DNA from 2 places in the Jeotgalibacillus haloalkalitolerans genome. Region 1 is predicted to be linked to the other one. Evidence: riboswitches for the same ligand, from Rfam matches in the RefSeq annotation. Region 1 holds a riboswitch; the other holds the start of a gene.
The links. A riboswitch is a leader RNA that binds a small molecule or an ion and turns the genes downstream of it on or off. The one in region 1 is predicted to bind S-adenosylmethionine.

Region 1 (5,703 bases):
AGCTTGAACTGCTGGCTTCAGACGGCAAGCTGATCAAGCGTCCGCTGACAACTGATGGCACACAGGTCACAGTCGGATTCAAAGAACCTGAATTTGAAGAAAAATGGCAGGGGTAAATCAGAAACAATTCTTGTTTTCAGGCACCTGTTATGCCAATATGAAATAGTATAGAAATCAATTCATATGCGGAGGGAAAACACATGAGTTCACCAAAAGAATTACGTTATTCAGAAGAACACGAATGGGTAAAAGTTGAAGACGGTAAAGCACGTATCGGTATCACTGAATTCGCACAGTCAGAACTTGGCGATATCGTATTCGTTGAACTTCCGGAAGTAGGCGATGAACTGCAGGCGGACGAGCCTTTTGGCAGTGTTGAATCTGTTAAAACAGTTTCAGAGCTATACGCACCAGTCAGCGGTAAAGTTGTTGAGGTCAATGAAGACCTTGAAGACAGCCCTGAGTACGTTAACGAATCACCATACGAAAAAGCGTGGATGGTGGTTATTGAACTTTCTGATGAGTCAGAGGTTGACGAACTGATGGACGCTGAAGCATATGACAAAATGACAGACGAAGATTAATTGATGTGCCGTTCACCTGGTTGGGTGGACGGTTTTTTAATTTGAACCGGCTCACTGGGGACGGAGTTAAGTGATTCATTCTTGTAATCACTCTAAAAGTTTTAGTCAACGCCGTCCCTGCTGTGCTCAGTAGTTTGTAAAAGTAAATATTCATACTTGCACAGCTGATGATTGGAGCGGAAGGGGGCGACTCCTGCGGCGGAAAGGGACAGGTGAGACCCTGTAATGCGAAGCATGAAGGGGCTCACCGCCCGGCCGCGGAAAGCGTCCCCCTGAAGCGGAAATCATCAGCCATTGTTTCAACGTAACCCAAAGAGATTTTCCTCATCTCATTTACTTGCAATTATCCACAGTACAGGCGACAATTAAATCAGCAGCATACCATGTAAGAAAGCCGTGCGATCCTTAGGTGAGGGTGTGATGGGAAATGGAGTGCAAAAAGGTTATTATTGTTGAGGGGAAGTCAGATAAGCGCAAGGTACAGCCGATTATCAGAGAACCTGTTGACATTATCTGTACAAACGGCACAATCAGTCTGACAAAGATGGATGAACTGATTGATGAATTGTATGAAAAGGATGTCTATGTGCTAGTCGATGCAGACGATGCAGGTGAAAAGCTGCGTAAACAGTTTAAAAGAGAAATGCCAGAAGCGGATCATCTGTATATCGACAGAGCGTATCGGGAGGTTGCAACTGCCCCTGATCAGCACCTGGCAGTCATTTTAGCCGGTGCAAACATTGATATTTACACTGAGTTTTTAGAAAAAAGGATGAATCTTTAATGATAAAAGAATGGACAATAGAAGATCTGGACAGCCGTCTGCAGGAGAAAAAGCAGTCGGCGATGTATCTGTATACGCCAATGTGCGGCACCTGTAAGCTTGCAGGAAAAATGCTTGAGGTTACAGCCGCTGCGATTAAAGACACTGAAATTGGTAAAGCTGATCTGAATTACGTTGAACCGCTGGCTGAACGCTATCAGATTGAAAGTGTTCCATGCCTGCTGTTATTTAAAGACGGTCAACTGGTACGTAAAATGTATAAGTTTGAGTCGGTTCCAACGATCTTTGAAGCATTTGGAGAGTTATCGCGACAGCCTGTTTAAAAATGAATGTGCAATTTTGAAAAAAATTCGTTGACATTATTTTTAGGATCATGATACGATTTGTCTCGTACTCTTAATGAATCTTAACTAAATACGCAAAACTCTTATCAAGAGCGGCGGAGGGAAGTGCCCTATGAAGCCCGGCAACCGACAGTTTACTGGAAAGGTGCCAAGTCACACAGGTTAAAACCTGGCAGATGAGAGAAAGCCGTTTTAATTTTGGACGCCTTTCTGCTCATCACGCAGAGAGGCGTTTTTTATATAAAAGTGGTCAATTTATGGGGTCACTTTAATGTTCCGCTTTAACGGGATAATAAGTTAATTTACGAAAGTAGGTGATGGTATGATAACCATCTCAGATGTGAAAAAAGTTTTTAAAACAAAAAGCGGTTCACTGACTGCAGTGGACAAAGTGAACCTGAATATTCAGGAAGGCGAGATCTTCGGTGTTATTGGCTACAGTGGTGCCGGTAAAAGTACATTAATCCGTATGCTGAACGGTCTTGAACAGCCTTCAGAAGGTAAAGTTGACATAAATGGCAAGCTGATCTCCTCAATTAAAGGAGGAGACCTCAGGAAAGCACGGCAGAAAATCAGTATGATCTTCCAGCATTTCAATCTTCTCTGGTCAAGAACTGTAAGAGAAAATATTTCATTTCCGCTTGAAATCGCTGGTGTACCGAAGCAGCAGAGATTAAAAAGAGTCGATGAATTAATTGAACTGGTTGGGCTTGAAGGACGGGGGGATGCTTACCCATCACAATTAAGCGGCGGACAAAAGCAGAGAGTCGGCATCGCAAGAGCACTTGCAAATGATCCTGAGGTACTGCTTTGTGATGAAGCAACATCCGCACTTGATCCTCAGACAACTGATTCAATTCTTGAACTGCTGGTTGATATCAATAAACGCCTTGGACTGACTATTGTTCTGATTACACATGAAATGCATGTAATCAGAAAGATCTGTCACCGCGTTGCTGTTATGGAAGGCGGTAAGGTTGTGGAACTTGGCGATGTCCTTGAGGTATTCAAACAGCCGAAGGAAAACATTACAAAACGTTTCGTACAACAGGTAACAGAGCCTGAGGAAACAAAAGATACGATTGAACATCTGCTTAAAGAATATCAGGACGGTAAAGTTGTGAAGCTGACATTTGTAGGTGAATCAGCTGAGCAGCCGGTTGTGACAAATCTGATCCGTTCGTTTGAACTGCAGGTAAATATTCTGCAGGGGAAAATTTCTCAGACGCAAAATGGTGCATACGGCTCACTATTTATTCATTTACACGGAAAGCCGGACGAGCTGGCCCGCGCCATTGAGTTTCTGGAAGCGGCAAGTGTTGGAGTGGAGGTGATCACACATGATTGAGCAGATTTTTCCGAACGTTGACTGGCCGGTCATGTGGGAAGCAACCTATGAAACGATCTATATGACGGTCCTGTCAGTTGTGATCACGTTTGTCTTAGGTTTAGCGCTTGGATTGCTTCTGTTTCTTACTTCAAAGGGAAACCTTTGGGAGAATAAAATTGCCTACGCGATTACAACTGCACTTGTAAATATTTTCAGGTCCATACCATTCATTATCCTGATCGTTCTGCTGATTCCGTTTACAAGATTTCTTCTTGGGACGATCCGGGGAGCAGATGCGGCATTGCCTGCGCTGATTATCGGAGCGGCACCGTTTTATGCAAGGATGGTTGAAATCGCACTCCGTGAAATCGATAAAGGTGTCATAGAGGCAGCAAGATCAATGGGTGCAAAAGTAAGTACAATTATTTTTAAAGTATTATTGCCTGAATCAATGCCGGCTCTTATTTCAGGAATTACTGTTACCGCGATCGCGCTTGTCGGTTATACGGCGATGGCCGGTGTAATTGGAGCAGGCGGACTTGGTAACCTGGCATTCCTTGACGGGTTCCAGCGAAGCAGAGATGACGTCACACTTGCAGCGACGATCATCATCTTAGCCATCGTCTTCATTATTCAATTTTTTGGAGACTTCTTCACCAACAAACTTGATAAACGCTAATTTCGTGATTAGCTTTTTATAATTTGTGCTATTAAATCCATCAATGATTTTGCACAGCTGATGATTGAAGCGTAAGGGGGCGATTCCTGCGGCAGGAAGGGTCAGGCGAAGCCTGCGGGCTCAGCGCCCGACCGCGAAGTCCCCCTGAAGCGGAAATCAGCAGCCACTTTTACAAAGACAAAAAACACATTTAAGGGAGAGAATCACACATGAAAAAATTCGTAGCAGGAACATTCGCAGTAACAAGCATTTTCGCACTAGCCGCTTGCGGTTCAGATAACTCAGAAGAAGGCATTGGTACAAGTGAAGACGGCGAACCGGTTGAACTGAGAGTCGGCGCATCTAACGTACCTCACGCAGAGATCCTTGAGCAGGCACAGCCGCTTCTTGAAGAAGAAGGTGTAGACCTTCAGATCGAGCCATATCAGGACTATATCCTGCCAAACCAGGACCTTGAATCAGGAGAAATTGACGCAAACTACTTCCAGCACGTACCATATCTTGAGTCACAAATTGCAGAGCACGGCTATGACTTTGCAAACGCTGGCGGAATTCACATCGAGCCGATCGGTGTATATTCTCAGGAGCACGAATCACTTGAAGATCTGCCGGAAGGTGCTGAGATTCTAATGAGTAATTCAGTGGCTGACCACGGGCGTATTCTTACAATGCTTGAAGCACAGGGTCTGATCACACTTGATCCTGAAGTTGAAAAAACAGCAGCAGAAGTATCTGATATTGTAGAAAACCCTAAAAATCTTCAGTTTGAAGCAGATTATGAAGCGGCACTTCTTGTACAGCTTTATGAAAATGGAGAAGGCGACGCTGTTCTAATCAACTCTAACTACGCAATTGATGCAGGAATCAATCCGCTTGAAGACTCAATTGCACTTGAAGATTCAGATTCACCTTATGTAAACATCATTGCTGTAAACAGCGGTGAAGAAGATAACGAAGCAGTTCAGAAGCTTGTTGAAGTACTGACTTCTGAAGAAATCCAGGATTTCATCTATGAAGAATGGGGCGGCGCAGTCGTACCGGTTGACGCTGAATAATGTGTTTGTAACTGTCCAGGCTGTGCCTGGGCAGTTTTTTTATGTTTTGTTGCAAGGGCAGAGGGAGGTTTGTCGCGATTTTTGCCGTATCTGTAGCAATATGCGTTGAGGTTGTAGCGATACACCCGGGAAGTTGCCGTTATCAGCTGGCAGATTGTCGCAGTCACCCCTGCCTCTTGTCGTCATCCCCTTGCAGGACGCTGTAATCAAAATGTCATATACAAACACAGTCTGCATTGCATCACCCCGACTAAAAAAGAACTCACCCACAAAAAAATTAAAAACTTTCATCCATTGATACATAAACAATGTAAACCCTTACACACCTCAGGTGAATATTTGTAATAGTGAAAAAATTATGCTAGGGTGTTTATTAAGTTTTCTGGCGGGTAATACACCAACTAGTAAACAATTTTGGTTAAATTTTGGAAACTAAGTCACGGACAAAAAAACGAAAAGGAATGATTCATTATCCATCCTATTAAAGTTGATTTTACAACTGACATGGAGAAGCAGATGCTAAGTTCGCACGGAGTTGGTTACGAAACGTATATGAGAGATCACGATGTGCGTATGAATGTGGAAATGAAACGCGAAAAAGAGTACAAAAAGTCGCAGGACTTAGTCCAGGAACTTGAAGGTAAAGTCATCAATCATTTATAATAGTAGAGAAGTGAAAAAGTCAGTGTATCCTACACTGACTTTTTTGATTGTAAAGGCAAGGGTCAACGTCATTTGATTCTAGTTTTAATTTGTTATAAGATTAGAATGAGAATAAATTGAGAATGGTTCTTCCATTTCAAATTCATATACAAACGGAGGTAATTAGACAATGGCTTCAACTTTAGTAATTAAAGATCTTCACGTTGAGATCGAAGGCAAAGAAATTTTAAAAGGTGTAAACCTTGAATTAGATAGCGGTAAGAT
Region 2 (5,703 bases), on a different contig from region 1:
TCATATTATTGAACTAAATGCTGATAGAAAATATAATATGATAATTTTTACCCATTTTCCATTCTTTTTAACCTTTCGGGAACAAAAATAAATAATGAACGCTGAGTACCTTCACAGCAGCTTTTCAGTTTACATTAAGAACGTTTGTTCGTATAATGAAAGTACAAGGAGGAATGATCATGAAAGAGAAATTATTCCGCTACTGGCAGCAGGGTCTTACAGTTAAAATAATTTATATGAAAAGCGATGGCGTCTGTTCTGAGCGAAGAGTGCGGATCAGAAAGCTTGGGGAAGCTTCATTTACTGCTTACTGTCTGAAGAGAAGAGCTGTGCGTACTTTTCACTATGACCGTGTTCTGTCAATTAAACCAATGATAAAAAAGGAAAAACTGATTATCTGAGTATTTTTAAGAGTCCTCCCGTAAGCGGATGCTTCAAAAGGACTCTGCAATTACATATTACTGTTCTCTTTCTTCTTCGATTCTCCTGATCTCTTCATACCGCTGGCGCTGTCTGTAGCCATAGGTGGAAGACAGGACAACTTCTTCGTCTTCAAGGGCTGAACCGAGTGCGCCGATAATTGTGGCAATACTCGTTGCTGTCCAGGCAATATAGAAATAATTCACGTACCCGACATCCGGGGAAACCTCAGATTGCAGCAACCCCATTGGAATAAATAAAATCACCGCAAATGAAAATAAAACAAACAGCAGCAAGTAATAAAAACAAACAGACGTAAAGAGTGTCAGAAACGTTGAAGCATTATAAAGCTTCCTGAGATGTGATGCTTTTTCGGTGAACTGCTTTTTCTCCCACAGCTGATGCGCTGAGATAATCCAGAATACCATTGCAAGGATTGAGATGTTTGAAAGCAGGAACATCCTCCAGACGCTGTATTCATTGCTCAGCATCCACAAGGTCGGAAACACCAGTGCATAAGCGCCGGTTGTAAAAGCAAGCATAATGACTTTCTTGAATGATGAAAACATGACCCATGGCTTATTAGCACGGACCATACCGGTTAACAGACGCAAAGCACTGCCGGAGTATGAATTCACTTTAAATCTCACATCAATATTTTCTGTATCTTCAGGTGTTTCTCTTTTAATTGGTGATACTTTATCAAACCCTTTTCTGCCTAACAGCCTCTTTGGATTTCTTGTTTTTAGTTCTTTATCTTCTGTCTGATCCTTCTTTTCGAGCCTTTGTTCAGCTCTTCTCCGGCCCTCATCAGACGTTGTATAAAACATTTCATTTACAAGCTGCAGGATTGAATCCCTGACTCTGCGTGCAAGCGGAACTGCGCCAAGACCAGGCAGGCTGATTAAAGCAACACGCTCCTCTTCATATGCTTCTGCGATAATCGCTTTTTTACCCTGAAGCAGTGGAAGGTCTGTAATCGCTACTGTAAAATTCCATTTGTTCTCGTCTCTCAATGATAAAATGGCCCTCATCACTTCTTCAGACTGATCAGTGCCACCTGTTATAGAATCAATTGAGCAGTCTATTTTCCAGTGCCGATGATCATCAACATAATAATCCAGCAGTTCAGGCAGGTCAGCTTTCAGCGAATCAATTAATTCTTTTGGATATCCCGGTGCCGCGATCAAGCCTACTGTATAATCAGATCCGCTCATTTTCTCACCCCGCAAATTCTATGTATGTCTTACTTCTTTAACCTAAAATGAGGGTGTTAAAAACGCTCATTTCCAATTTATAATATTTATATAAAAAAATATGATTATATCTGTTGACCTTCACGCAACGTAAAGCCTTATGCTTAATCTGTCAGGAGGGGTTTAGATGGAATATACAGTTCAGCAGCTGGCAAAGCTGTCCGGTGTGAGCGGCCGCACACTGAGATATTATGATGAGATTGGTCTGTTAAAGCCTGCGAGAATCAGTTCCTCAGGTTACCGGATTTACAGTCAGAAGGAATTGGATCTGCTGCAGCAGATTCTCTTTTACCGGGAGCTTGAGGTGAGCCTTGAGGAAATTAAAAATATCATTCATCACCCGGATTTTGATCTGATCTCAGCTTTGCAGCAGCACGTTGAAAAACTGGAGGAAAAGCATACCCGTCTTGAACAGATTATTTCAACCGTAAAGAAAACGATTGAAAGCAAAGAAGGAGGTACTCCAATGTCAGATCAGGAGAAGTTTGAAGGATTTAAGAAAAAGATGATTGATGAAAATGAAGAGAAGTACGGAAAAGAAGTGCGTGAACAATATGGAGATCATGTTGTAGATGACAGCAAAGCCAAAATGATGGGGTTGTCTGAGGCTGACTTTAGACGGATGAATGAAGTGGAGAAAGCACTTTTTGAAGCCCTGAAGAATGGCTATGAAACAGGTGATCCTGCTTCGCCTGAGGCACAAAAAGCAGCTGCACTGCATAGGGAATGGCTGAGCTTTACCTGGCCAAAGTATACAAAAGAGGCGCATGCAGGTCTTGGGGATATGTATGTGAGCGACGAGCGGTTTACTGCGTATTATGACAAACACTTTGAAGGCGCAGCAGTATTTTTACGGGATGCGATTGATGTTTATACGGGAAAATGATATTGATCGAATAGTCATCTGCAGACGTGCAGATGACTTTTTAGGCTGTACCGACTCTATAGTTTAAAATAAAGATTAAGTTCAATTTATGGTAAAACGAAAGGGTGGACAGCAATGATCACATGGAAAGAAGAAACAATCATTACTGCGAACATTGAACATGTATGGGACTTATTCAAAGATAAAAACATCAAAAGAATTATGCCAAAGGTGTTATCACACGAGCTTGTGGAAGGTGAGGAGACTGTAGCTGGCGCAAAGCATCAGCAGCAGTACGGTGAGGGTAAACGCGTGGAGACTTATATTGTACATACCCTCGCTTATGAAGATTATGAAAATGAAAAGTTTAAGAAAGTAAACTTTGTTCTTGGCAAAGCCTTTGACACGACCTTTTCTTTTAAACTGGTAAAAGAAAGCGAACAGCAGACCAGACTCATCTATGAAGGTGAAAATAAGGGAGCTAATTTTATAGGCAGGGCAATGCTGAAATTTGCCGGTAATAAGCAGGATCATCAAGTTGTACTCGATTTCCTTAAAAGAGTAAAAAGTGAAGCGGAAAGTGCCTGAAGAGAGATTGAATATTCTTAATTTAAATGATTGTATTGACTTATCCGAGTGAATCACTTATATTTCAACAATCAATAAAAACTTCATAACCATCTTCTTATGATGAGAGGCGGAGGGACTGGCCCTTTGAAGCCTCGGCAGCGGACTCGCAAGTTGAGTACTGTGCCAATTCCAGCAGGCGTTTTTGCCTGAGAGATAAGAAAAGTTGTTTGCTTATACAAGCCTCTTCTTTTTCTTATTGGAGAGGTTTTTTTGTGTCCTGAAAAACCTTTCCAACGTTTAATTCACCCCGGAGTGGGTACATTCAGCAGGGCACGATACTATTTCAGGAGGCTCGGACAAATGAATCAGGAGAATATTCAAAGCAATCCGCTGGCACTTATTCCGTTCGGCGTATTCATTTTACTTTTTATCGGATCAGGTATTTTAACAGGCGACTTTTATTTCATGCCTGTATTAGTGGCATTGTTCACAGCGATTTTAGTGGCAATGCTCATGAATAGAAAAACAGATTTTCAGACGAAAACGATGCAGCTTGCAAAAGGTGGCGGACATCCGAACATTATTTTGATGGTTGTGATCTTCCTTTTAGCCGGAGCTTTTGCTTCAGTAGCAGAGGGAGCTGGTGCGGTTGATTCAACCGTTAACCTTGGACTGTCACTGCTGCCGCAGAATCTGCTCATTGTCGGTCTGTTTGTGATCGCATGCTTTATCTCAATTTCAATGGGAACGTCAGTCGGAACAATCGTTGCGCTGGCACCAATTGGTCTTGGACTTTCAGAACAGACAGATATCGGTGTGGCGCTTGCTATGGGTGCAATCGTCAGTGGTGCAATGTTTGGTGATAACCTGTCAATCATCTCTGATACGACGATTGCAGCAGTTCGCACGCAGGGAACAAAAATGAAAGATAAATTTAAGGCGAATATCTTTATCGTATTACCGGCCGCCATTATTACAGCGATCATTTTTGGTGTGCTGACAACCGGCAACAGTGCTTCAATTGATGGGGATAACCCATATAATTTAGTTCAGGTGCTGCCTTATCTCGGTGTATTGATTTTTGCTGTAGCCGGAGCAAATGTGATTTTGGTGCTGCTTGGCGGAATCATTTTTGCAGGAATTGTTGGTCTTGCGCTCGGACAGTACAGCTTTATGGACTTAATCGGTCTGATTGGTGATGGCTTTACAAATATGCAGGAGCTCGCGATGATCGCGATTCTGCTTGGTGGACTAGTGGAGCTGATCAGAGCAAACGGGGGAATTGAATCCCTGCTTCAGGCAGTAACGAAACGTGTGAAGACGAAAAAAGGCGGGGAAGCCGGTATTGCAGGGCTTGTAAGTACAGTAAACCTTGCGACGGCTAACAACACGATTTCCATTATTACTGCTGGACCGCTTGCAAAGCAGATTGCAGATGAGTATGACATAGATAAACGAAGGTCAGCGAGTTTACTTGATATTTTCGCGAGCTCTGTGCAGGGTGTGATCCCTTATGGCGCGCAGCTTCTGGCTGTTGCAGGGGTCGCTGGTATTTCGCCGGCTGAGATTGTACCGTATTGCATTTATCCGATTCTGATTGCATTGTCAGGTGCAATTGCGATCGCGATTCAATATCCGAGATTTATAACAAAAAATGATTAGATGAAGGTCTGCCTGGCAATTAGTTAATCACTGACTGCCAGGCAGACTTTTTTAATTGAAAGGATCCCTGTTGTGGAAGAGCACAATCAGTGCTATTTTCTCTTTATTCTTGAACCTTTCTATCCGAGCTGTTAAGATTTAAAGCAATTTGATAATCTCATACAGCAGGATTGTGACTGATAAGCAGGCAAGACCTGAAAACAGGAAGAGACCATTAAGGATCTTCCATGTTTTCGGGTCTTTTTTATTTCGCATAATCAGGGAGGAAGAAAGAATGGATAAAAAATGGTTTGTATTAGCTGGAGGAGCAGGTGTTGCAGCGACGATGCTGATATTGTCACAGCAAACCGATCAGCCTGTTCCGGATCAAGAACAGGAAAGGACGCAGGAAGTGAATGAACGGTCAACCGAAAGAGTAGAAGATGCACCGGCACCCACTCATGTATTAAGTGAGGATGCGCTTCATCAATGGGCGTTTAATGAAGCACGCGGGATTGCTGCTAAGGATGTTGGCTTGGATCAGCTTGATGATGTAACAGCAGCAAAGCCGTCAGGTCTTGAATGGAAAAGTGGTATTGATCATGGTGCTCTGCTATTTGATGGATATTCCAACTGGATGGAGAGGCCTCCTGAGAATGTTCAGGTGCCTGAAGGGTCGTTTTCTATTGAAGCATGGGTAGCACCGAGAGCCTATGAATGGGGAGATGAAGGAAAAACTTCTGCAATCATCAACCAGCATGACAGGGAACAGCAAAAAGGTTTTATCGTTGGAATGGGGAGACACGGTTATGTTACCTTTCAGCTTGCCCTGAACGGGGAGTGGCATGAGCTCTGGTCTCCGGCAGGAAAAGTGTTGCCAAAGGATCAATGGTCGCATATTGTTGCTCAGTTTGACCAGAAGGCAGGAAGAGTCCAGATTCTGATCAATGG

Region 2: linked by a shared signal. The riboswitch ahead of UFB30_RS11280 (Na+/H+ antiporter NhaC family protein) and the one ahead of UFB30_RS15195 (methionine ABC transporter ATP-binding protein) in region 1 are both predicted to bind S-adenosylmethionine.

Annotation. Positions count from the first base shown of each region.
Region 1 is NZ_JAXQNN010000007.1:78,983-84,685, forward strand. It holds gene UFB30_RS15175 (arsenate reductase family protein) at 1-116, shown strand, start outside; gene gcvH (glycine cleavage system protein GcvH) at 201-584, shown strand; gene UFB30_RS15185 (toprim domain-containing protein) at 1,012-1,368, shown strand; gene UFB30_RS15190 (thioredoxin family protein) at 1,368-1,691, shown strand; SAM riboswitch class I at 1,793-1,895, shown strand; gene UFB30_RS15195 (methionine ABC transporter ATP-binding protein) at 2,035-3,060, shown strand; gene UFB30_RS15200 (methionine ABC transporter permease) at 3,053-3,721, shown strand; gene UFB30_RS15205 (MetQ/NlpA family ABC transporter substrate-binding protein) at 3,931-4,776, shown strand; gene UFB30_RS15210 (YuzK family famiily protein) at 5,293-5,439, shown strand; gene sufC (Fe-S cluster assembly ATPase SufC) at 5,609-5,703, shown strand, end outside.
Region 2 is NZ_JAXQNN010000003.1:226,503-232,205, forward strand. It holds gene UFB30_RS11260 (transcriptional regulator) at 180-401, shown strand; gene UFB30_RS11265 (MFS transporter) at 459-1,637, opposite strand; gene UFB30_RS11270 (MerR family transcriptional regulator) at 1,804-2,562, shown strand; gene UFB30_RS11275 (SRPBCC family protein) at 2,677-3,129, shown strand; SAM riboswitch class I at 3,224-3,331, shown strand; gene UFB30_RS11280 (Na+/H+ antiporter NhaC family protein) at 3,472-4,773, shown strand; gene UFB30_RS11285 (GH32 C-terminal domain-containing protein) at 5,048-5,703, shown strand, end outside.